DNA from 4 places in the Streptomyces sp. SLBN-8D4 genome. Region 1 is predicted to be linked to each of the others. Evidence: riboswitches for the same ligand, from Rfam matches in the RefSeq annotation. Region 1 holds a riboswitch; each other region holds the start of a gene.
The links. A riboswitch is a leader RNA that binds a small molecule or an ion and turns the genes downstream of it on or off. The one in region 1 is predicted to bind cyclic di-AMP.

Region 2: linked by a shared signal. The riboswitch ahead of RKD20_RS37615 (C40 family peptidase) and the one ahead of RKD20_RS26115 (transglycosylase family protein) in region 1 are both predicted to bind cyclic di-AMP.
Region 3: linked by a shared signal. The riboswitch ahead of RKD20_RS11685 (M23 family metallopeptidase) and the one ahead of RKD20_RS26115 (transglycosylase family protein) in region 1 are both predicted to bind cyclic di-AMP.
Region 4: linked by a shared signal. The riboswitch ahead of RKD20_RS17405 (NlpC/P60 family protein) and the one ahead of RKD20_RS26115 (transglycosylase family protein) in region 1 are both predicted to bind cyclic di-AMP.

The regions. Positions count from the first base shown of each region.
Region 1 covers NZ_JBMGQC010000001.1:5,731,868-5,737,749, reverse strand. Annotated here, with positions in the region: gene RKD20_RS26125 (FtsB family cell division protein) at 1-34, opposite strand, end outside; gene eno (phosphopyruvate hydratase) at 153-1,439, opposite strand; gene RKD20_RS26115 (transglycosylase family protein) at 1,733-2,428, opposite strand; cyclic di-AMP (ydaO/yuaA leader) riboswitch at 2,432-2,629, opposite strand; gene RKD20_RS26110 (transglycosylase family protein) at 2,836-3,816, opposite strand; gene RKD20_RS26105 (cytochrome P450 family protein) at 4,009-5,295, opposite strand; gene RKD20_RS26100 (nucleoside triphosphate pyrophosphohydrolase) at 5,427-5,882, opposite strand, start outside.
Region 2 covers NZ_JBMGQC010000001.1:8,260,071-8,265,952, forward strand. Annotated here, with positions in the region: gene bioB (biotin synthase BioB) at 1-180, opposite strand, end outside; gene RKD20_RS37590 (8-amino-7-oxononanoate synthase) at 329-1,456, shown strand; gene RKD20_RS37595 (DUF397 domain-containing protein) at 1,497-1,718, opposite strand; gene RKD20_RS37600 (helix-turn-helix domain-containing protein) at 1,728-2,588, opposite strand; gene RKD20_RS37605 (ATP-binding protein) at 2,802-3,260, shown strand; gene RKD20_RS37610 (DUF6328 family protein) at 3,296-3,916, opposite strand; gene RKD20_RS37615 (C40 family peptidase) at 4,011-4,484, opposite strand; cyclic di-AMP (ydaO/yuaA leader) riboswitch at 4,488-4,621, opposite strand; gene RKD20_RS37620 (hypothetical protein) at 5,038-5,343, opposite strand; gene RKD20_RS37625 (ATP-dependent Clp protease proteolytic subunit) at 5,351-5,882, opposite strand, start outside.
Region 3 covers NZ_JBMGQC010000001.1:2,662,886-2,668,767, forward strand. Annotated here, with positions in the region: gene RKD20_RS11670 (GNAT family N-acetyltransferase) at 1-732, opposite strand, end outside; gene RKD20_RS11675 (HPr family phosphocarrier protein) at 921-1,202, shown strand; gene RKD20_RS11680 (GntR family transcriptional regulator) at 1,328-2,023, opposite strand; gene RKD20_RS11685 (M23 family metallopeptidase) at 2,203-2,955, opposite strand; cyclic di-AMP (ydaO/yuaA leader) riboswitch at 2,969-3,126, opposite strand; gene RKD20_RS11690 (M16 family metallopeptidase) at 3,318-4,706, opposite strand; gene RKD20_RS11695 (M16 family metallopeptidase) at 4,703-5,882, opposite strand, start outside.
Region 4 covers NZ_JBMGQC010000001.1:3,910,622-3,916,503, forward strand. Annotated here, with positions in the region: gene RKD20_RS17395 (M23 family metallopeptidase) at 1-964, shown strand, start outside; gene pcrA (DNA helicase PcrA) at 990-3,470, opposite strand; cyclic di-AMP (ydaO/yuaA leader) riboswitch at 3,923-4,092, shown strand; gene RKD20_RS17405 (NlpC/P60 family protein) at 4,100-5,245, shown strand; gene RKD20_RS17410 (tellurite resistance/C4-dicarboxylate transporter family protein) at 5,370-5,882, shown strand, end outside.

The DNA of each region.
Region 1 (5,882 bases):
TGGTGGAGAAACGGTCCCGGTCCTTCACGGCCATCGGCTCGCCGCCTCCCCTTCTACGTGCGTACGTCCCCGCACACGGTACGGGACCGGTACGGGGACGTACGTACGACTGGCTAAGGCTTAGCCCTGCCGGGGGCAGCCCTTGACGCCGCTCAGCCCTTGAAGCGCGGGAACGCGCTGCGGCCGGCGTACACCGCGGCGTCGTCGAGGATCTCCTCGATGCGCAGCAGCTGGTTGTACTTGGCGACACGCTCGGAGCGGGCCGGGGCGCCGGTCTTGATCTGACCGCAGTTGGTGGCGACGGCCAGGTCGGCGATGGTGACGTCCTCGGTCTCGCCGGAGCGGTGGGACATCATGCACTTGAAACCGCTGCGCTGGGCGAGCTCCACCGCGTCGAGGGTCTCGGTCAGCGAGCCGATCTGGTTCACCTTGACGAGCAGCGCGTTGGCGGCACCGTCCTCGATGCCGCGGGCCAGACGCTCCGGGTTGGTGACGAACAGGTCGTCGCCGACGATCTGGACCTTGTCGCCCAGCTTGTCGGTGAGGACCTTCCAGCCGGCCCAGTCGTCCTCGAACAGCGGGTCCTCGATGGAGACGAGCGGGTAGGCCGCCACGAGCTCCTCGTAGTACTCCGTCATCTCGGCGGCGGAGCGGTCCTTGCCCTCGAACTGGTACTTGCCGTCCTTGTAGAACTCGGAGGCGGCGACGTCGAGCGCCAGGGCGACCTGCTCGCCGGGGATGTAACCGGCTTCCTTGATCGCCTCGAGAATCAGGTCCAGGGCGGCGCGGTTCGACTCCAGGTTCGGCGCGAAGCCGCCCTCGTCGCCGAGACCGGTGGACAGGCCCTTGCTCTTCAGGACCTTCTTGAGGGTGTGGTAGACCTCGGTGCCCCAGCGCAGCGCCTCGGAGAAGGACTCCGCGCCGATCGGGGCGATCATGAACTCCTGGATGTCCACGTTGGAGTCGGCGTGCGAGCCGCCGTTCAGGATGTTCATCATCGGCACCGGCAGCAGGTGCGCGTTCGGGCCGCCCAGGTAGCGGAAGAGCGGGAGGTCGCTGGCCTCGGAGGCGGCGTGGGCGACGGCGAGGGAGACGCCGAGGATGGCGTTGGCGCCGAGCGAGCCCTTGTTGTCGGTGGCGTCCAGGTCGAACATCGCCTGGTCGATCAGACGCTGCTCGGTGGCGTCGTAGCCGACGAGCTCCGGGCCGATCTGCTCGATGACGGCGAGGACGGCCTTCTCGACACCCTTGCCCTGGTAGCGGTTCGGGTCACCGTCGCGCAGCTCGATGGCCTCGAAGGCGCCCGTGGAGGCGCCGGACGGGACGGCGGCACGACCGGTGCTGCCGTCGTCGAGGCCGACCTCGACCTCGACCGTGGGGTTGCCTCGGGAGTCCAGGATTTCCCGGGCTACGACGACGTCGATGGACGGCACGAGCATCTCCTTCTTGGGATGTGACACGGTCCGCCGGGACCGCGGTGGGTTCTGCGAGACCGAGCCTAACCGGCTCCGGAGGATCGGCCACCGTGTGGACCGCCCCCTGGACAGAACCGAGAGTAAATTGTTTCTGAACTGAACAAAGACGTCCCGGCACCGGGGCAAGAAAAACCCCGCTCCGGTGCGTACGGGGGAACACGCACCGGAGCGGGGAGCCCGTGGGGACGGGGGGTGACCCTCACGAGGCCTTCATCCCGAAGGACACGGCTGCGAGGGCACCGTGGTTCAGCTGGGTCTTACTTGAGGTGCAGCTGCTGACCCGGGTAGATGAGGTTCGCGTCCTCGATGATGTCCTTGTTCAGCTTGAACAGCTTCTGGTAGCCGCCCTTGACCTTGTGCTTCTCGGCGATCGAGCTGAGGGTGTCACCCTTGACGACCTTGTACTCGCCATCGCCCTTCTTGACCTTCTTGCCGGTCGGGGTGGTGACGGTCTTCTTGGCCGCCGGGCGGTCGGTCGAACGCGAGGCGCTCTGCTCGTCGGTCGAGCGGGTGCTGGTGCCCGAGTTCGAGGAGCTGGAGTTCGAGCTGGAGGAGGACGAGCTGCTGCCGCCGTTGTAGCCGGCGCTGGACAGGCCCGTGCCGCAGACCGGCCAGGCACCCTTGCCCTGGGAGGCGAGGACCTTCTCGGCGACGGCGATCTGCTGGGACTTGCTGGCCTGGTTGGCCTGCGCGGCGTACTGCGTGCCGCCGTACGCGGCCCAGGTGGAGGCCGAGAACTGCAGGCCGCCGTAGTAGCCGTTGCCGGTGTTGATGGACCAGTTGCCGCCGGACTCGCACTGGGCGACGGTGTCCCACTCGGAGGCGGTGGCGGCAGAGGCGTTGCCGGCCGCCATCAGCGGGGCGGCGATGGCGACACCGGTGACGCCGGCCAGAGCGGCGGCGCGGGTGGCCTTGGAAGGACGACGGTGCTTGCCCTTGCCGGAAAACAGCATGGTGGATCCCCTCACCGACGCCTGCGAGGTGAGCTGTCGGGTTCGGGCCGGTTGAGTTGCCCGGTCGCACACCCTGCGGTGCGCGGCTTCACCCCAAGCCGGTTCCGGCGGCCTTTCGGCCGTGAGACCCCGTGAGGCCTCAACTTCCGGACCCGGCGCTTACCTTGGGTCCCCCGCTCCTGCCTACGGCGCTTGACGCGACGACTGTTCCCGTACGGCCGCTGGCAGGATTCGGCGTTGCGACAGACGGGGCTCGGGTTGCCGAGCGGTCACGACCGTAGACACGCGCTCGGCGGGAATTTCAAAGACGATCAGGGCTTCTGAGACTCATCCCACACTTTCACCAAAGTGGACATTCGGTGCGAAGTGTGACGCGAACTGCCGCTGTTTTTCTGGGCTTTTCAGCCCTATTCAGCCCCTGTGTCGAGCGTCTGACCGGCGACGATGTTGCTCGGGTCGGCCCCGATGCGGTCCTTGTTCTCGGCATAGAGGGCGCGCCATCCGCCGTCGAGACCAAGGGAGTCGGCGATGGAGGCGAGGGAGTCGCCCTCCTGGACGACATAGGTGGCGGCGGCATGCCGGCCGGCCGGGGCAGAGGCCGTGCTCTTCGTCGCACTCTCCTCCGCGCTGTCACCGCGGTGCTTGCCGGAGCCGAGGGCTCCGACGTCCACGAGGGCCGAAGAGCTGCCCTCCTGCCACGACTTGTCTGCTTCATCCCCTTCTGTGCCGACCACGGGCGAGCTGTCGGAAGGCTGCGCCTGCTTCCCGGCCGAGTCGTCCGAGCCTGAAGAATCCTTTTTGTCCGGCTTGGCGGAGCTGTCGCCACTGGAGGGAGAGGCCGACGGCGTCGCGGACGAACCGTCCAGCGCGCCGAGCAGACCGGAAGACTCCTCAGAGCCCGACGAGTTGGAGGAACCGGATGAATCAGACGAACCAGACGAGTCGGATGATCCGGACGCCGAGGCCGAGGGCGTACCGCTCCCCACACCCGTGTCGACGTCGGCCGAGCTCGAATCCTTGCTGAGGCCGCTGAGCAGACCGCAGGTCGGCCACGCGGCGATGCCCTGGTCCGCGAGGAGCTTCTCCGCCACGGCTATCTGCTGGTTGCGGCTGGCCAGGTCCGCGGTCTTGGCGTATTCGAGGCCGCCGTACTTCTCCCAGTTCTCCTGGGACATCTGGAGGCCGCCGTAGTAGCCGTTGCCGTCGTTCGCGCTCCAGGAACCGCCGCTCTCGCACTCCGCGACATGGTCCCAGGTGGTGCCGGTGGCGGCGCTCGCTCCGGTCGCTCCGAGCAGTGGGATCGCGATGGCGGATCCCGTCACACCGGCCGCCACGAGGAGAGCCGGAGCCTGACGGGGGCGACGGTGACGACCGTTCCCGGAGAGCATGGGGGGACCTTTCCCGAGACAGCAAGTACTGGCGTGGTGGGTGGTGCGGGACACCGCGCTGGTCCGTGAACGTATAGGGATTCGATCACTTGTCACAAGTTAATGCCGCGTAGATCACGTGAAGATCACAGACTTGAGGGCGCGTCATGTTTACGCGGCCCCGCACGGGGATACGCCTGACCCCTCGGTCGATTACCGGACGGGCGTGAAATCCACGGGCAAAGTACGCAGTCCACGCATGATGAGTCCGCCACGCCAGCGCAAATCAGCTGAATCCACCGCGAGTTGGAGGTCCGGGAGACGGGTGAGGAGGGTAGCGAGCGCGGTCTGGCCCTCCAGGCGGGCGAGCGGGGCACCGAGGCAGTAGTGGATGCCGTGACCGTAACCGAGGTGCTGATTGTCACGGCGGGACAGATCGAGCACATCGGGGTCGGCGAACCGCTCCGGATCCCGGTCCGCGGCGGCCAGCACGACGAGCACCGGGTCCCCGGCGGCGATGGCCTGCCCGCCGATCCACAGGGGTTCGGTGGCGAACCGCCAGGTGGCCAGTTCGACCGGGCCGTCGTAGCGCAGAAGTTCCTCCACCCCCGTCTCCAGCAGGCCCCTGTCCGGTCCGGCCAGGGACTCCTGCAGCCGGTTCCGCTGCTCGGGGTGGGTGAGGAGGGCGTACGTGCCGTTGCCGATCAAGTTGACTGTGGTCTCGAAACCTGCGAACAGGAGGATGAAGGCCATGGCCGCGGCCTCGTTCTCGGTGAGGTGCTCACCGTGGTCGGAGGCGCGGATGAGGGCGGAGATCAGGTCCTCTCCGGGGGCGGGCTCCTCGGGCAACGCCTCCCGCTTGCGGTGGATGAGTTCGGCCAGATAGCCGCGCATCTTCTTCACGGACCGCGCGACCCCGCCCCGCGGGCCTCCGCCGTGCCGGATCATCATGCCCGCCCAGTCCCGGAAGTCGTCCTGGTCCTCACGGGGGACGCCCAGCAGGTCGCAGATCGCGTAGATGGGGAGCGGGAAGGCGAAGTCGTGGATGAGGTCGGCGGTGCCGGTGGCCGCGAACCCGTCAATCAGACGGTCGGTCAGCTCCTGCACCCGGGGCGCGAATTCCGTGACTCTCCTGGGCGTGAACGCCTTGCTGACGAGCCGTCGGAGCCTGGTGTGGTCCGGCGGATCGATGTTCAGCAGATGCGTCATCAGCTCCGCCTTGCGCTCCCCGGGGATACCGGTCTTGCCCTTGGCGTGCGCGGGCTCGTCGTGATGCGCGGGATTCTTGCTGAGCCGCTGGTCGGCGAGGGCCTGCTTGGCATCGGCGTAGCGGGTGACCAGCCAGGCCTCCACTCCACTGGGCAACCGGGTCCTGTGCACGGGGGCGTGCTCGCGGAGCCAGGCGTAGGCGGGGTAGGGGTTGGTGGCGAACTCCCATGAGAAGAGCTCGGGGGTGGGGGGCGGCGTGGGGGTGGGGGTTGCGGAGGTGTGGTCGGTCACTCCTTGACGTTATCTGGCGGGGTGGGGGGCTGGTCGGTGCCGTTCCTTCACGTGCCGAGGGCCCTCCCTCCTCCCACCTGCCAAGCCCCTCCCCCACCCAACCGGCGCTACATCAGCCCTCTCCCCCCTCCTCAGCCCTCCACCTCCCGGATCGCATCCCGATACGCCCGTGCCGCCGCCCTCAGCGCGGCCTCCGGGTCGACGCCCTCCGCCTCGGCGCGGGTGGCCAGGGTGAGGAGTTCGTACCCGATGCCCTCCGTCCTCGGGAGGGGGACGTCCAGGCCCGCCGTCCGCACCCGTGACGCCAGCTTGGCCGCGAGGGCGAGGCCGGGCTGGCCGAGGGGGATGCCTTCGGTCACCGAGGTGCGCTGCTTCTCTATCGCCTTGGTGCGCAGCCAGTGGGCCTTGACCTCTTCGGGGGTGTCGGCTCTCTCGTCGCCGAAGACGTGCGGGTGGCGGTGGATGAGCTTGGCGACGATGCCGCCGGCGACGTCGTCGACGGAGAAGGGGGCGTCCGGGTCCTCCTCGGCGATCCGGGCGTGGAAGACGACCTGGAGCAGGACGTCCCCGAGTTCCTCGCGCAGTTC
Region 2 (5,882 bases), 2.5 Mb from region 1:
CAGGTTGACGAGATAGTTGAGTTTCACCCGCCGTCCGAACCAGTGCCGGCGCACCTTTCCGGCCGCGGCCACCACGTCGAGCAGGTCGTCGTCGGAGGTGGCCAGCACGGCCAGCGCCTCCTCGCGGGTCGGCAGCTCGCGCCGAAGCCCCTTGTCCACCAGCGTGTTCAGCAGGTCCATGAGAGCCGATCCTGTCCTACGGACCCGCTCCGGGCCAAGGTAGGGATCGCACAACACACCCGCTTCGACGTGTGGGTATTGCCACACCGTAGGTAGCGTTTGCTGCCGCTAGGGTCTGTCCGTTGTCTACAAAAGCCCCGGAGGACCCATGGCGTTCGGCTGGATCGACGAGCAGGCGGCGGCGCGCCGGCGGGCCGGACTCGTACGGACCCTGCGGCCACGCCCGGCCGACTCGCCGCTGCTCGATCTCGCGAGCAACGACTACCTGGGCCTCGCCCGGCATCCCGAGGTCGTCGAAGGGGCCGCGGCGGCCGCGCGGACCTGGGGCGCCGGCGCCACCGGCTCCCGGCTCGTCACCGGCACCACCGAGCTGCACAACCGGCTCGAACGCGAACTGGCCGAGTTCTGCGGCTTCGAGGCGGCGCTCGTCTTCTCCTCCGGCTACGCGGCGAACCTGGCCGCCGTCACCGCGCTCGCGCCGCACGGCTCCCTGATCGTCTCCGACGCGGGCAACCACGCCTCCCTCATCGACGGCTGCCGGCTGGCCCGCGGTACGACCCAGGTCGTCGCGCACGCCGACCCGGACGCGGTGCGCAAGGCGCTCGGCACCCACGAGGGGCCCGCCGTCGCCGTGTCCGACACGGTCTTCTCGGTCGACGGCGACGCGGCACCCCTGGCCGGCCTCGCCGAGGCATGCCGGGAGCACGGCGCGGGCCTGGTCGTCGACGACGCCCACGGCCTGGGCGTGCTCGGCGCCGGCGGCCGCGGCGCCCCGCAGGCGGCGGGACTCGCGGGCGCCGACGACGTGGTCGTCACGGTCACGCTGTCCAAGTCGCTCGGCAGCCAGGGCGGCGCCGTCCTCGGCCCCGCACGGGTCGTCGAACATCTGGTCAACGCGGCACGGACGTTCATCTTCGACACCGGTCTGGCCCCCGCCTCGGCGGGAGCCGCCCTCGCGGCCCTGCGGCTGCTCGGCCGTGAGCCCGAGCGCGCCGCACGCGCGCGCGAGGTGGCGACCGGACTGCACGCACGCCTGACCGCCGCGGGTCTGGAAGCGGTACGTCCGGACGCCGCGGTGGTCTCGGTGCGCGCACCCTCCCCGGAGGAGGCCGTTCAGTGGGCGGCCGACTGCCGTGCCGCCGGGCTCTTCGTGGGCTGTTTCCGGCCCCCGTCCGTGCCCGACGGCATCTCACGGCTCAGGCTGACCGCCCGCGCGGACCTCTCCGAGGAGCAGATCGAACGCGCAGTTCAGGTGATCGGCGGGACACGACCATGAGTCGGCGTGACACGGCCGTGCGCCGAACGGGCTGAAACGGTCAGAACGCGCGCACGAAGCCCGCCCAGCTCTCGGGGGAGAAGAGCAGCGCGGGTCCGTCCGGGTTCTTGGAGTCGCGTACGGCGAGCAGCCCGGCACATGGCCCGGCCGACGGCCTCGCTGTCTCGACGCAGTTGTTCGCTCCTGTGCTGTAGCTGCTGCGCAGCCAGCGAACTTCGGGCAATCGGGTACTGGAGATGACGTTCCGAGGCAGTGCGGACATGGTGCCTCCTTACGCGCCGTCACCCATCTCGGCGAGGTAATCCAACGAGTCCTCGGGCGAAAGGGCGTGGATCCGAAGGGTGTTGAAGGCCTCGGTGTAGGCCTGGAGGTCTTCTTTCCGCTCGAGATAGAGGCTACTCGTCAAGTGGTCGAGAACAACCACATCCAGATCAGAAGTGCGCGAAAATGAGAAGATTACGAAAGGCCCGGTGATACCCACATGCGCCCCGGCAGTGAACGGCAGTACCTGCAGCCGCACTTGAGGCAGCCGGGCCGCCTCCAGGAGTCTCTTTCGCTGACGGGCCATCACCTCGGGGCCGCCGACCTCCCGTCGCAGCACCGCCTCGTCCAGGACCGCGCTCAACTCCAGGGGCGGCTGCGCACGGAGGATGTCCTGCCGGGCCAGCCGGACCTCGACCAGCGCGTCGAGACGTTCGTCGTCCAGGCCGTCCACGGCGGCCCGGGTCACCGCGCGGGCGTACTCGGGCGTCTGGAGCAGCCCGGGCACGACCGAGGTCTCCAGCGTGCGCATCGCGCTCGCCTGGGACTCCAGACTGATGAAGTCCCGGTACGTCGGCGGCAGGACACCCCGGTACGCGTGCCACCAGTGGTGCCGGCCGCCGCTCTCGTCGGAGCCCGCCAATACCAGCAGCAGTTCCCGCAGATTCGCGTCCCCCACGCGGTAGGCGTCGAGAAGTAACCGCACATCGGCCGGTTTCACCCCGCTGGCACCGGTCTCGATGCGGCTCACCTTCGACTGGTGCCAGCCCACGAGCCGGGCCGCCTCACCGCTGGTGAGCCCCGCACTCGCGCGCAACGCACGCAGTTCGGCGCCCAGTTTCCGCCGGCGCACCGCGGGGCCGTGCTGCATGCGCTCCTCCTTACTCCTGACGAGCTGCCCAAATACGGTCTCGCGTCGCAGAGTTCACCGCTTCGAGCGACAGATATATGCACATCTTGGTGGATCGGCACCCGTCGCGGCCTCCGTGATGGCACTCTGACGATGAACCACCAGTCCGGGACCGTACTCGAACCATCCGCACCGTGTCGGACTCCGGTCCCGTGGGAAAGGGACGACGTCGCCATGGCAGACCACCTGGAAGCATCCGTCACTCTGCCGAGCGAACCCGCCTCGGTCTCCGCGGCCCGCACCTACGTCCTGAGCACCCTGGCGGAGTGGGGGCTGGCGCCGACCACGGACGCCGCCGAGACCGTCCGGCTCATCGTCTCCGAACTCGCCACCAACGCCGTACAGCACACCTTCGGGCAGTCACCCACCTTCACGGTGGACATCGAGCTGGACCGTGACGAACAGCTGCGCATCGGGGTCACCGACAGCCACCCCCGCTTCCCCAAGCGCCTGCCGGCCGCGGTCCAGCAGGACAACGGACGGGGGATGGTGATCATCCGCTGGCTCGCCGCCGAGAGCGGCGGCAGGCTGAGAGTCAGGCCCACCGGCGAAGGCGGCAAGACCGTCTCGATCGAACTCCCGTGGACGGTACCGGCGGAGCCGGTCACCGCCGCGGGGCAGCAGGAGCCGTAGAAGACATCAGTTCGACAGGGCGATGTGTCCCGGGGTCATCGCAGACGCGGTGACGGCTCTCGCGGTGATGCTCCGGGCCGAACGGCCGCTCGCGGCCTGATCACCTCGCGCTCCGTCGGCCCGGGGGCCGGGTGCGACTGCGCCTGTGCCTGCGCCTGCGCCGCCCTGTGCTCCTCTGCGCGTCCCGCCCGCAGGACCAGGCGGGGGAGCAGGCCCCACAGGCCCAGACACATCAGCAGGGTCGCCGCGCCCGCGGCCAGTCCGCCGGCCCGGTCCGTCGTCACGTCCACCACGAGCAGCACCGAGCCGGTGAACGCGAGCACCAGAACGCCCATGCCGATCGTGGCTAGCCGGGAGGAGACCTGCACGATGCGGGCCTTGGCGCCGCGCTGGAAGAGCGAGCGGTGCAGGGCGGCCGGCGCGGTGAAGAGGGCCGCCGCGAGCACCGCGAACAGCAGTGTGGTGACGTACGTGGCGCGCTGGAAGGTGTCGAGGGACGGGAAGCGCTGGGTGAAGGCCAGGGTCAGCAGAAAGGCGAAGAGGATCTGCACTCCGGTCTGGGTGACGCGCAGTTCCTGGAGCAGCTCGCCGAAGTTGCGGTCGGCGCGCTCCAGCGGGGTCTCGTTGCGGGCGGTGCACGGGCGGTGGTCGGCCATGCGGGCACGGGTAACCACCTGAAGCCGTGTCACGCGTCCCGGGAGACCCGAGGGGACGGCGGGAGGTCAGGTCGCCGCCGCCCCCTCGGGGGCGTCACTTGACCCGGCCGTACCAGACGCTCTTCGTCCAGATCTTCTGCAGCCTCACCACGTCCCCGGTCTTCGGGGCGTGCCAGATCTTTCCCTTCCCGGCGTAGATGCCGACGTGGTAGACGTTCGAACCCGAGTGGAAGAACACCAGGTCGCCGGCCTTGCGGCTGCCCGAGCCGATGTGGCGGGTCTTGTTGTACTGCTGGGCCGCCGTGCGCGGGAGCTTCTTGCCCGCCTTCTTGAACGAGTACAGCGTGAGCCCTGAGCAGTCGAAGCGGCGGGGCCCGGTGGCGCCGTACTTGTACGGCGAGCCCTTCTTGGAGGCCGCTACCTTGAGCGCCTTCGTCGCCGGTGTCGCGGCGGCGGCGTCGGCTGCGACGCCCGGAACCACGACGGAGCCGCCCACGGCGGCGATGGCGAAGGCCGAGGCCGTACCGGCCCGGACCATCAGCGACGGGACACGATTGAGCGCAGTCATGCGCAACCCTTCGTCAGCCGCCTGTGAAGGATGACCTGTCGGATTCGGGCTGGCGAAGTTGCCCGGCCGCTGACGCGGCTTCACCCCAAGGGCTGCTCGACCCGGTCATGGCGTGACCGTTCCGGCGACCCGTCGTTGCTTGGGTCCTCCACTCCTGCCGATCCACTCCTGTCGACCGGTCATCCGGGCGGCGGCAGGACTCGGCGTCCGCCCGGATCGCCCCGCCGCTGCGGCGGGGGCTTGTCGTCAGACAGGGATCTTGGCGCACGGATGTCCCAAAAACCCAATGGAACCGGGGGTTTGTGTTGTTACTCACCACTCACCCGTTCGGGTGGACACCTGAGCTAGCGAAGGGGCGTCGAGGGCCCCACGGGCCGCGCGACCAGCACAGAAACTCCTCATTCCCGCCCTGAACCACGCGCGTTGTGCAACCTCGGCGGTCCCGAAAAAGGAGCCGAGCCTCCTGCAAATGGCGGTACGCCTTTTGGTCCGTTTCAACCGCGCCCCGGGCGCCTCGTCAGACCACGGGGCGTCCGGAATTGCTGCCGGTGCGTCAGTTGTCGGATTCGGGCGGCACGGTGACCCGGGCCGTACGCCGTTCGCCGTCCAGGACCCGCAGGGCCCGCGCCAGTGTCTCGGCGTGCAGTTCTCGCTCGCCCCGGCCGTGCATCAGCGCCAGCGCGTCACGCAGCTCGGCCGCCCTGGTCACCAGCGCCTGGGCCGCGCGCAGTCCGCCGTAGGTGTCCTCCCGCCGGGCCGGGTTGATCCGGCCCAGCAGGTCGACCACCTCCAGATAACGGTCGATCAGCTCGCCCTCGGCGCGCGTGAGCGCGGGCAGCGGGGGAAGATCCGGCACCATCGAGGGCTCACCTCGCGCCCGGTGCGGTGGGGGAGGACTTGCGGCTCGGGACGATCGCGTCCGCCAGGCCGTAGTCCAGAGCGCCCTGCGCGTCGAGGATCTTGTCCCGCTCGATGTCCGCGCTCACCTGCTCGCGGCTGCGCCCGGTGTGCCGGACGAGCATCTCCTCCAGGCGGGCCCGCACCCGGAGCAACTCGTCTGCCTGGATGGCCAGATCACTGGCCTGCCCCTGCACGGGCTCGCTCAGCGCGGGCTGGTGGATCACCACCCGGGCGCCCGGCAGCACGGACCGCTTGCCCGGGGTGCCAGCCGCGAGCAGCACCGCCGCGGAGGAGCCGGCCTGGCCGAGGCAGGTCGTCTCCACGTCGCAACTGACGTACTGCATCGTGTCGTAGATAGCCGACATCGCGCTGAACGAGCCGCCGGGGGAGTTGATGTACAGGGCGATGTCCCGGTCCGGGGCCTGGTGTTCGAGGTACATGAACTGCGCCATCAGATCGTTCGCCGAGATGTCGTCGATCCGCGTCCCGAGGAAGACG
Region 3 (5,882 bases), 3.1 Mb from region 1:
CAGACGGCCGGTGAAGCCGTAGTCCCTGATGTTGCCGAGCACACTGCGGCCCACGCCGCCCTCGGCGCGTCCGACGCCCACGACGGCGACGGAACCGGGGGTGAGCAGCCGCTGCACCGAGCGCGACTCGGCGCGCTGTTCGCGCGCGTACTGCACGGCGAGCGAGCGGTCGGTGGGCTCCAGGTCGAACTCCAGGCGTACGACGCCGTCCTCGAAGCTGCGCTTCTGGGTGTACCCGGCGTCGGTGAACACCTTGATCATCTTGACGTTGGCGGGCAGCACCTCGGCGGCGAAGCGCCGGATGCCGCGCTCGCGGGCGACGGCCCCGATGTGTTCGAGGAGGGCGGAGGCCACACCGCGCCCCTGGTGGGCGTCCTGCACGAGGAAGGCGACCTCGGCCTCGTCGGCGGGAGCCGAGGCGGGCATGCCGTCGGCGCCGATGCGGTCGTAGCGTACGGTGGCGATGAACTCGCCTCCGATGGTGGCGGCGAGACCCACCCGGTCCACAAAGTCGTGGTGCGTGAAGCGGTGGACGTCCTTGGCGGACAGGCGCGGGTAGGGCGCGAAGAAGCGGTAGTACTTCGACTCGTCCGAGACCTGCTCGTAGAAGCTGACCAGGCGATCGGCGTCGTCGACGGTGATGGGCCGGATGCGCGCGGTGCCGCCGTCGCGCAGCACCACGTCGGCTTCCCAGTGGGCGGGGTACTCGTGCCGGTCCGACGCGCTCTGCATGGGCCCCAGAGTACGGCTCGCGTACGACAACGGCGCGAGGCAGTCTGTGGAGAACGCGCGAGGACGGACGTCGGGCCGAGGCCGCGGTCCGACGACTCGCCCCGGGAGGGACTTCGGGTCCTCTCCGGAGACGCTTCACGTGTGGGAAACTGGTCTAGACAACCTTGAGAACCGAAGGGCAGCATCACATGGCTGAGCGCCGCGTCAACGTCGGCTGGGCCGAGGGCCTCCACGCCCGCCCCGCTTCCATCTTCGTCCGGGCCGCCACGGCCGCAGGTATCCCGGTGACGATCGCCAAGGCCGACGGCAACCCCGTCAACGCGGCCTCCATGCTGGCCGTTCTCGGCCTGGGCGCCCAGGGTGGCGAGGAGATCGTCCTCGCCTCCGACGCCGAGGGTGCGGACGCGGCCCTCGACCGGCTCGCGAAGCTCGTCGCCGAGGGACTCGAGGAGCTTCCCGAGACCGTCTGAGTTCGGTGGTCCGAAAAGCACCGAGGGGCTCGTCCGAATTATCGGGCGGGCCCTTCGCTTTTCCTTTTTGCGGGCAGCAGAAATACTCCCCCGCGAATTACTCTTCTTTGTATACGGCGCCCGTGTTAATGCCGCACACCCGTCACGTTTACAGGATGTTGCGAGGTCCTCACACGGTCCGTGCGGTCCTGCCCCGAGGTGAACCGCAGCCGGTGCGCCGCGCCCGAGCGCTCGGTGTGCAGCGCCGTGACCGCCCGCGCCCGCTCGGCGTCCCCGCGGGCCACCGCGTCCACGATCGCGCCGTGCTCCGCCCAGGACTCCACGGGGTTGGCGGGTGCGTCCACGACGTACATCCAGGCGATCTTGTGCCGCAGCTGGGTCAGCAGCGAGGTCAGCGCGGGGCTGCCGGAGGCCTGGGCGAGCGTCTCGTGGAACCAGCCCCCCAGGGAGCGCAGGTCGTCGCTGTTGCCCCGCCTGGCCCGCTCCTGGCCCAGCCTGACCAGGCCGCGCAGCACCTTCAGATGGGCCTCGGTGCGCCGCTGGGCGGCCCGGGTGGCGCCGAGCGGTTCGAGGAGCATGCGCATCTCCAGGAGGTCGGCGCCCTCCTGCTCGGTCGGTTCGGCCACACACGCGCCCGCGTGCCGCCGCGTCACCACGAAGCCCTCGGCCTCCAGGGTGCGCAGGGCCTCGCGGACGGGGACGCGGGAGACTCCGTAGCGACGGGCGAGCAGTTCCTCGGTGAGCCGGCTCCCGCGCTCGTGGACACCGGCGACGATGTCGTCCCGGATCGCAGTGCATACCGAGTGCGCCGGAATACGCATGTCCGACCTCCGTCTTAATCCCCGTGAAACGTCGCCGATTGACGTGTGTTCAGTGACTCTATTGCAATGAGCGGGAATTTCCGACGGCGGACCGGAATCCAGGGATATTTTTTGGACAACGGGCCGCTGGAAACGAGGCTCGGGGAGCCGGGGTCTCGCGGAGTGTGCGCGACGGGTCGTCAGACGTTCACGCCGTGCGAGCGCAGGTAGGAGACGGGGTCGATGTCCGAGCCGTACTCCGGGCTGGTGCGCGCCTCGAAGTGCAGGTGCGGTCCGGTGGTGTTGCCGGTCGCGCCGGAGAGGCCGATCTGCTGGCCGGGGGTGACCGACTGGCCGACCGAGACGCCGATGGACGACAGGTGGCCGTACTGGGTGTACGTGCCGTCGGCCATCCTGATCACGATCTGGTTCCCGTACGACCCGCCCCAGCCCGTCTCCACGACGGTGCCGCGGCCGACCGCGTGCACGGAGGTGCCGCTGGCGGCGTGGAAGTCGACACCGGTGTGGCTGCCGGAGGACCACAGGGAGCCGCCGGTCTTGTAGCCGGTGGAGATGTAGGAACCGGAGATCGGGGCGACGAAGGCGTTGAGGCGCTTGCGCTCGGCCTCACGGGCGGCGCGCTCCTTGGCCTCGCGTATCTCCTTGGCGCGCGCCTCGGCCTTGCGCTTGGCCTCCGCCGCCGCCTTCTTCTGCGCGGCTGCCTGCGCCTGGGCCTCGGCCTGGGCGCCGAGCTGGTCCGCGAGGGAGTCCCCGACGGTGACGACGGGCATGAGACCGGTCTGCTCGACGGAGTTGTCGGCGGCGAGCGCCGGGGCCGCGACGGCGCCGAGGACGCCGGTGGTGGCAAGAGCCGCGACGCCCGCGGCGCGGGCGGTCGTGCGCTTCATACGGCTGGGACGACGGTGCTTCCCGGCGGCGCAGGTGAACGCCATGTGGTGGCTGATCCTTTCCTTCCTTCTCGCCTACCGGGTTAGCTGACGGGTTCGGAGCAGGAAGGTCTCCTACGGACCCCCTCGCGGTGCGCGGGCGTCCGATTCACCCCAGGGACGTGGGTCCCCGGCTCCCCTGGCTCACGCCATGCGGGGACTCGGCGATGACTGTCCGGTGCCGCGGACGCGGCGCGGTGCCTGACGGACAGCCCAGAGGACGCTAAGCGGGCCTGCTTTCAATCCCCAAACCGATGAGGGTGTTTGTAGCGCATCCCACAGGGCAGACAGGCAACCTCCTGCCCAATCCGGACATCTGGGGGCCCTGGTGACGTTTGCGCCACCAGGGCCCCCTGAGCCGGGTTCCTCTACTCGGCCGTCACGACCTTGACTTCGCCGATGCCGAGGGCTTCGACGGGCTCCTTGATGGCGGCCGCGTCGCCGACCAGGATCGTCACCAGCCGGTCCACCGGGAAGGCGTTCACGACGGCGGCGGTGGCCTCGACGGTGCCGGTCGCGGCGAGCTGCTGGTACAGGGTCGCCTGGTAGTCGTCGGGCAGGTGCTGCTCGACCTGGTCGGCCAGCGTGCTCGCGACGGCCGCGGCCGTCTCGTACTTGAGCGGTGCCACACCGACGAGGTTCTGTACGGCGACATCGCGCTCGGCGTCGGTGAGACCGCCCTCGGCGAGCGTGCGCAGCACCTTCCACAGGTCGTCCAGGGCGGGACCGGTGTTCGGGGTGTCGACCGAGCCGCTGATGGCGAGCATCGCGGCGCCCGAGCCGTCCGGGGCGGACCTGAGGACCTGGCCGAACGACCGTACGCCGTAGGTGTAGCCCTTCTCCTCGCGCAGGACGCGGTCCAGGCGGGAGGTGAGGGTGCCGCCGAGGCAGTACGTGCCGAGCACCTGCGCGGGCCACACGCGTGCGTGCCGGTCCGCACCGATACGGCCGATCAGCAGCTGCGTCTGGACGGCGCCAGGGCGGTCCACGATGACGACCCGGCCGGTGTCGTCGGCGGTCACCGGCGGCACGGGGCGCGGCCGGCCGGTGGAGCCGGTCCAGGAGCCGAGGGTGTCGGCGAGCAGCGCGTCCAGGTCGATGCCGGTGAGGTCACCGACGACCACGGCGGTCGCGGTGGCGGGCCGCACGTGCTTCTCGTAGAAGGCCCGCACGGCCGCGGAGTCGATGTTCTCGACGGTCTCCTCGGTGCCCTGGCGGGGGCGCGACATACGCGAGTCCGCCGGGAACAGCTCCCTGGACAGCTCCTTGGCCGCGCGGCGGGACGGGTTGGCCAGCTCGTGCGGGATCTCGTCGAGGCGGTTGCGGACGAGCCGCTCCACCTCGCTGTCCGCGAACGCGGGCGCCCTGAGCGCGTCGGCCAGCAGACCGAGTGCCTTGGCCAGGCGGGAGGCGGGCACTTCGAGGCTCAGGCGGACACCCGGGTGGTCGGCGTGCGCGTCGAGGGTGGCGCCGCAGCGCTCCAGCTCGGCGGCGAAGTCCTCGGCGGAGTGCTTGTCGGTGCCCTCGGAGAACGCGCGCGCCATGATCGTGGCGACACCGTCCAGGCCGGCCGGCTCGGCGTCCAGGGGCGCGTCCAGGAGCACCTCGACGGCGACGACCTGCTGGCCGGGACGGTGGCAGCGCAGGAGCGTGAGGCCGTTGTCGAGCGTCCCGCGCTCGGGGGCGGGGAAGGCCCAGACCTTGGGCTCGCCCGCCTGCGGCTGCGGGTGGAATTCCATCGCGGCGAGCTCGGTCACTTGGCCGCCTCCTCGTTCTCGTCGGTGGCTTCTACGGTCGCCGCGGCTTCCGGATCCTCGGCGGCGTCCTCGGCGCTGTCGGCGATCTCGGCCGGGGCGGTGGGCTCGTAGACGAGCACCGCGCGGTTGTCGGGGCGCAGTGTGGCCTTGGCGACCTCCTGCACTTCCTCGGCGCTCACCTCCAGGACGCGCTGTACGGCGGTCAGGGCGAGCTGCGGGTCGCCGAACAGGACGGCGTACCTGCACAGTTCGTCGGCGCGGCCCGCGACGGTGCCGAGCCGGTCCAGCCACTCGCGCTCCAACTGGGCCTGGGCGCGCTCCATCTCCTCGGCCGTGGGGCCCTCCTCGGCGAACCGCGCGAGCTCCTCGTCGATGGCGGCCTCGATGACCGGCACCTCGACGTCCCCCGAGGTCTTCACATCGAGCCAGCCCAAGGAGGGCGCACCGGCCAGGCGCAGCAGACCGAAGCCGGCCGCGACGGCCGTACGGTCGCGCCGTACGAGCCGGTTGTAGAGGCGGGAGGACTCGCCGCCGCCGAGGACGGTGAGGGCGAGGTCGGCCGCGTCCGCCTCGCGGGTGCCGTCGTGCGGCAGCCGGTAGGCGGCCATCAACGCGCGCGCGGGGACCTCCTCCTCGACGACCTCACGCAGCTGCTCGCCGATGATCTGGGGCAGGGAGCCGTCGCGGGGCGCGGGCTTGCCGTCGTGCGAGGGGATGGAGCCGAAGTACTTCTCGACCCAGGCGAGCGTCTGCTCCGGGTCGATGTCGCCGACAATCGACAGGACGGCGTTGTTGGGCGCGTAGTACGTGCGGAAGAACGCGCGCGCGTCCTCCAGGGTGGCCGCGTCCAGGTCGGTCATCGAACCGATCGGGGTGTGGTGGTAGGGGTGGCCCTCCGGGTAGGCGAGCGCGGTCAGCTTCTCGAACGCGGTGCCGTAGGGGACGTTGTCGTAGCGCTGCCTGCGCTCGTTCTTGACGACGTCGCGCTGGTTCTCCATCGACTCGTCGTCGAGGGCTGCCAGCAGCGAGCCCATGCGGTCGGCCTCCAGCCAGAGGGCGAGCTCCAGCTGGTGCGTCGGCATGGTCTCGAAGTAGTTGGTGCGCTCGAAGCTGGTGGTGCCGTTGAGCGAGCCGCCCGCGCCCTGGACGAGCTCGAAGTGTCCGTTGCCCTTGACC
Region 4 (5,882 bases), 1.8 Mb from region 1:
GACACACACCTACGACGAGACACACGCGTACGGCGAGGCGAATCCTTACGGCGGCACCTACGCCGAACACACCTCGCACGACGACGAGCCGAGCGCCACCACGGATGCCACCGCCACCGGCGAGATGCCCGCGGTGCACGACGCCGACGCCCCGCTCCTGGACGACCAGGAAGAGACCGCTCCGACCACGGCCCCCGCCCCGGGCTCCCGTGTCGCCGCGCGCAACGCCAACCGCTCCCGCCGCCGTATGCCCGCCAAGCGCTCCGCGCTGCTGACGATCGCCGTGCCCTCGGCGTGCGTCATGGGTGTCGCCGGGATCGCCGCCGCCTCGGTCGGCACGCTGACCGGCGACGACCAGGACACCGCGACAACCCTCGCGGACACCGCCGTCCAGCCGGCCGTCGCCAACAACAAGCTGGACACCCAGCTCGAGAGCCTTGCGGCCGGTGCCGACGACTTCGCCGACCGGGCCAGCCGTACGCAGGAACGCATCGACCTCAAGGCCCAGCAGGTGGCCGAGAAGAGGAAGGCGGCGGAGGAGGCGGCCCGCAAGGAGCGGCTGCGCCCGAAGTTCGCGCTTCCGGTCGCACAGCGGGGACTCAGCGCCTACTTCGGCCAGGCCGGCGTCAACTGGATGTCCGTCCACACCGGCATCGACTTCCCGGTGTCGTACGGCACGACGGTGATGGCCGTGACCGACGGCACCGTGCGGACGCAGTGGAACAGCGCGTACGGCAACATGATGGTCGTGACGGCGAAGGACGGCACGGAGACGTGGTACTGCCACCTCTCCAGCTACCGCGTCGCCTCCGGTACCACGGTCAAGGCCGGCACCCCGATCGCCTACTCCGGCAACTCCGGCAACTCGACCGGCCCCCACCTGCACCTTGAGGTGCACCCGGCGGGCGGTTCGGCCATAGACCCGCTGCCGTGGCTGCGCAGCCACGGGCTGGACCCGACGTAACCCCTCGGGCCCAGCCCCCTCGGAGCTACAGCTTCTCCACCGGCGCGTACCGCAGCAGCAGCCGCTTCGGCTTCGCTTCCCCGAAGTCGATCGTCGCCTCGGCGTTCGCGCCGGTGCCCTTCACCCCGACCACCGTGCCCAGACCGAACTGGTCGTGGGTGACCCGGTCGCCGACGGCCAGGGACACCACCGGCTTATCCGCGCTCCTGCGCGTCGCGAAGCCGGACGCGCCCGACGCCGAGGAGCGGGACCGCGACGAGGACAGCGACGCGGCGACCCCCGAGACCGGCCCCGCCGGAGCACCGACCGCCCCCGTGCGCTTCCAGTCGACGTGCTGCGCCGGGATCTCCTCCAGGAAGCGGGAGGGCGGGTTGTACGACGGCTGCCCCCACGCGCTGCGCAGGGAGGACCGGGTCAGATACAGCCGCTCACGCGCGCGCGTGATGCCGACGTACGCCAGCCGCCGCTCCTCCTCCAGCTCCTTGGCCTGGCCGAGGGCGCGCATGTGCGGGAAGACGCCGTCCTCCATGCCGGTGAGGAAGACGACCGGGAACTCCAGGCCCTTGGCGGTGTGCAGGGTCATCAGGGTGATGACCCCGGAGCCGTCCTCGTCCTCGTCGGGGATCTGGTCGGAGTCGGCCACGAGCGCGACCCGCTCCAGGAAGTCGGAGAGCGAGCCGGACGCCTCGTCCTCGCCGGACTCCTGCTCGAACTCCAGGGCCACGGCGGCGAGTTCCTGGAGGTTCTCGATGCGGGTCTCGTCCTGCGGGTCGGTGGAGGCCTGCAACTCGGCGAGATAGCCGGTGCGTTCGAGGACGGCTTCCACGACGGTCGCCGGGCCCGCGCCGGACTCGACGATCGTGCGGAGCTCCTCCATCAGGACGTTGAACCGCTTCACGGCGTTGGTGGAGCGCGCGGCCATGCCGTACGCCTCGTCGACGCGCTTGAGTGCCTGCGGGAAGCTGATCTTCTCGCGCTGGGACAGGGCGTCGATCATCGCCTCGGCGCGGTCGCCGATGCCCCGCTTGGGGACGTTCAGGATGCGCCGCAGGGGCACGGAGTCCTCGGGGTTGGCGAGGACGCGCAGGTAGGCCAGGACGTCCCGGACCTCCTTGCGCTCGTAGAAGCGGACGCCGCCGACGACCTTGTAGGGCAGGCCGACGCGGATGAAGACCTCTTCGAAGACACGGGACTGTGCGTTGGTGCGGTAGAAGACGGCGACATCGCCGGCCTTCGCGTCGCCCGCGTCCGTGAGGCGGTCTATCTCGTCGGCGACGAACTGCGCCTCGTCGTGCTCGGTGTCGGCGACATAGCCGATGATGCGCGCGCCCGCGCCCGCGTTGGTCCACAGGTTCTTGGGGCGCCGGGACTCGTTGCGCTCGATGACGGCGTTGGCGGCGGTGAGGATCGTCTGGGTGGAGCGGTAGTTCTGCTCCAGGAGGATCGTCGTCGCGTCCGGGTAGTCCTCCTCGAACTGGAGGATGTTGCGGATGGTCGCGCCGCGGAAGGCGTAGATCGACTGGTCGGCGTCACCGACGACACAGAGCTCGGCGGGCGGCAGGTCGTGCTCGCTCGGCGGTACGTCCACGGGGTGCTCGGAGGTCCCGACCAGCTCCCTGACCAGGGCGTACTGCGCGTGGTTGGTGTCCTGGTACTCGTCGACGAGGACATGCCTGAAGCGGCGGCGGTAGTGCTCGGAGACATCGGGGAACGCCCGGAGCAGGTTGACCGTCGTCATGATCAGGTCGTCGAAGTCGAGGGCGTTCGCCTCGCGCAGGCGCGACTGGTACATGGCGTAGGCCTGGGCGAGGGTCTTCTCGAAGCCGTCCGTGGCCTGGGCGGCGAAGTCCTCCTCGTCGATCAGCTCGTTCTTCAGGTTGCTGATCTTGGCGCTGAAGGACTTCGGCGGGTACCGCTTGGGGTCGAGGTCCAGGTCGCGGCAGACCAGCGCCATGAGGCGCTTGGAGTCGGCGGCGTCGTAGATCGAGAAGGAGGAGGTGAACCCGAGCCTCTTCGACTCCCTGCGCAGGATCCGCACGCACGCGCTGTGGAAGGTCATCACCCACATCGCGTTCGCGCGCGGGCCGACGAGCTGCTCGACGCGCTCCTTCATCTCGCCCGCGGCCTTGTTGGTGAAGGTGATCGCGAGGATCTGGCCCGGGTGGACATTGCGCTCGCCGAGGAGGTGGGCGATGCGGTGGGTGAGCACCCGGGTCTTGCCGGAGCCGGCACCGGCCACGATGAGCAGCGGGGTGCCGGAGTGCACGACGGCCGCGCGCTGGTTCTCGTTCAGCCCCTCCAGGAGGGCGGCCGGGTCCACCACCGGGCGCGGGGCGCCGTCGCGGTAGTAGGCGTCCCGGTCCGGGGGCACGTCGAACTTCCCGCCGAACAGGTCGTCCGGAACCTGCTCCGGTACGTGCTCGTCCTCGGGCGGCGGCGGTTCTTCCCCGTGGGCCCGAGGGGCCTGGAGGTCCGCCAGGAAGCTGTCGTCAAAGAGGCTGCTCATCGCTCTCCGAGTCTAGGGTGCCCCACTGACACACCGCCGCCGCCCTGAGAACATCCACCGGTATCAGCGGCCGATGATCTTCCGGACCTGCCCTCCGGCGCCCCCGGCCGCTGTCCGCGACCGACCGGGCCGAGACGCGGGTCCGGCCGCCGCAGGGCCGACGGCGACGCCCGCCGGGAACGGCACCCGCAGGTTGGTGCGCTCGCCCCGCGAGACCTTGGTCACCACGGCACGGCCGCCCCGCTCCGCCTTACCCGTTACCCGTCACCCCCGAAGGAAACAGACCCAAATCATCACAGAACACCCCAGGTTGGTCATGCGAGGCGGCCCCTGGGGACGAAGGTCACGAAAATGTATCGGGCATATCGAACATCAACCTTCACACGGGCCACACCGGTTGGCTACCGTTCCGGACAGGCCGTACGACCCCCTCCGGCGAACCTCGCCGGGCCGCACGGCCTCCGCCGAGTCCGCAGCGCCGCCGCGCGCCCGGAGCCGGGGACCCACCGAACCCGGGGTGAATCGGCCGACTCCCACGCAGGGAAGGGCCGTAGGGCAAACCTTCCGAAGCACCTCGCCCGAACCCGACAGCTAACCCGGTAGGCGGAGCACGGGAAGGAGTCGCCTCCTTGGCGTCGCACCGCAAGTCGCGTCCCGTCGGTACGCGCGTAGCAGGCATACGGACCCCGGCCCTCGCGACGGCCGCCCTCACCTCCGTGGCCTTGCTGTCCCAGTCGGCGAACGCCGCGCCGGCCGATGACAAGCCGAGTCTCGAAGAGGTCGAGAAGAAGGTCGACGACCTCTACCGCCAGGCCGAGTCGGCGACCGACAACTACAACGCCGCCAAGGAGAAGACCACCACGCAGCGCAAGCAGGTGGACACGCTCCTGGAGGACGTCGCCCGGCGCACCCAGAAGCTCAACGAGGCACGGGAGGAACTCGGTTCCTTCGCCGCCGCCCAGTACCGCACCGGCGCCGCCGCGCCCGGCACGGCCACCTTCCTGCTCGCCGACACCCCGCAGGACTACTTCGACCAGACCCAGCTGATGGGCCGCTTGACGAGCCGCCAGAAGGGCGCCGTCGACGACTACGTCTCCGAGCAGTCCACGACGATGAAGAAGCGCCAGGAGGCCTCCCAGAGCCTTCAGACGCTCACCGAGACGCAGAGCGACCTGAAGACCGCCAAGGCGACCGTCCAGAAGAAGCTCGCCGACGCGCGCGAGCTGCTGTCGGAGCTGACCGCCCAGGAGAAGGCGCGTCTCGCGGCGATCGAGCAGCGCAAGCAGCAGGAGGCGGCCCGCAAGGCGGCGGAGCTGGCGCGGCAGCAGGCGGCAGCGGAGAAGGCCGCACAAGGAGCCGCGCAGGAGGCCACCGCCCCGCAGGAGAGCACATCGACGGCGCCCGACTCCTCGTACGCCACCAAGGCCGCCAAGGCCCTCGCCTTCGCCCGCGCGCAGGTCGGCAAGCCGTACGTCTGGGGTGCCACCGGCCCCGACTCCTACGACTGCTCAGGGCTCACCCAGGCCGCCTGGAAGGCCGCCGGCGTCGACCTCCCCCGTGTCACCTACGACCAGGTCAACGCCGGCACCACGGTCTCCCTGGCCGACGCGCAGCCCGGTGACCTGGTCTTCTTCTACGACGACATCAGCCACGTGGGTCTCTACATCGGCAACGGCATGATGATCCACGCCCCCAAGCCGGGCGCGTACGTCCGTGAGGAGTCGATCTACTACGACGGCGAGTCGGGGATCCACAGCGTGGTCCGCCCGGCCTGAGGGCTCGGGCTCCGAGGACCAGGGCTCTTCGGCCGGTCGCTCGGGGCCCGCACTCGCGTGCATTTCCCCGCCCGCGCGTGCGCGCCCCGCTCGCACGGCGCGGGGAGCTTCCTAGCATCGACCCATGCCCGCTCCCTCCCCCCACTCCCCCCTGCGCGCCTGGTGGACGCGGCGCCCGCCCGCGGCCGGGGCCGCGGTGATGGCGACCGGCATCCTGTCGGTCGGGCTCCATCTGGCCGGCCACGAGACGCTGTCGCGGATCGCCCTGGTGATCGGCTGCGCGGCCTGGCTGGGGCTGGCCGCCGAGTTCGCCGCAGGACTGCTGAGGGAGCGCGCGCGCTGGGCCGCGGACGCCGGGACACCGGGCGGCCTGACGGCCGTGGCGGCGACCACCGTGCTCGGCATCCGATTCTCCGCGCTGGGCCGGCAGACCCTCGCCGAGGCGCTGCTGGCGCTGTCCGCGCTGCTGTGGCCGGTGCTGACGGTGCTCGTCGTGCGGCACTGGAAGCGGAAGATGCGCGGCGGGGTGTTCCTGTGCTGTGTGGCCACCCAGGGCCTCGCGGTCCTGTGCGCCACGCTCGCCGCGGCCGATTCGGCGGCATGGCTCGCGCACACGGCGCTCACGTTGTTCTGGCTC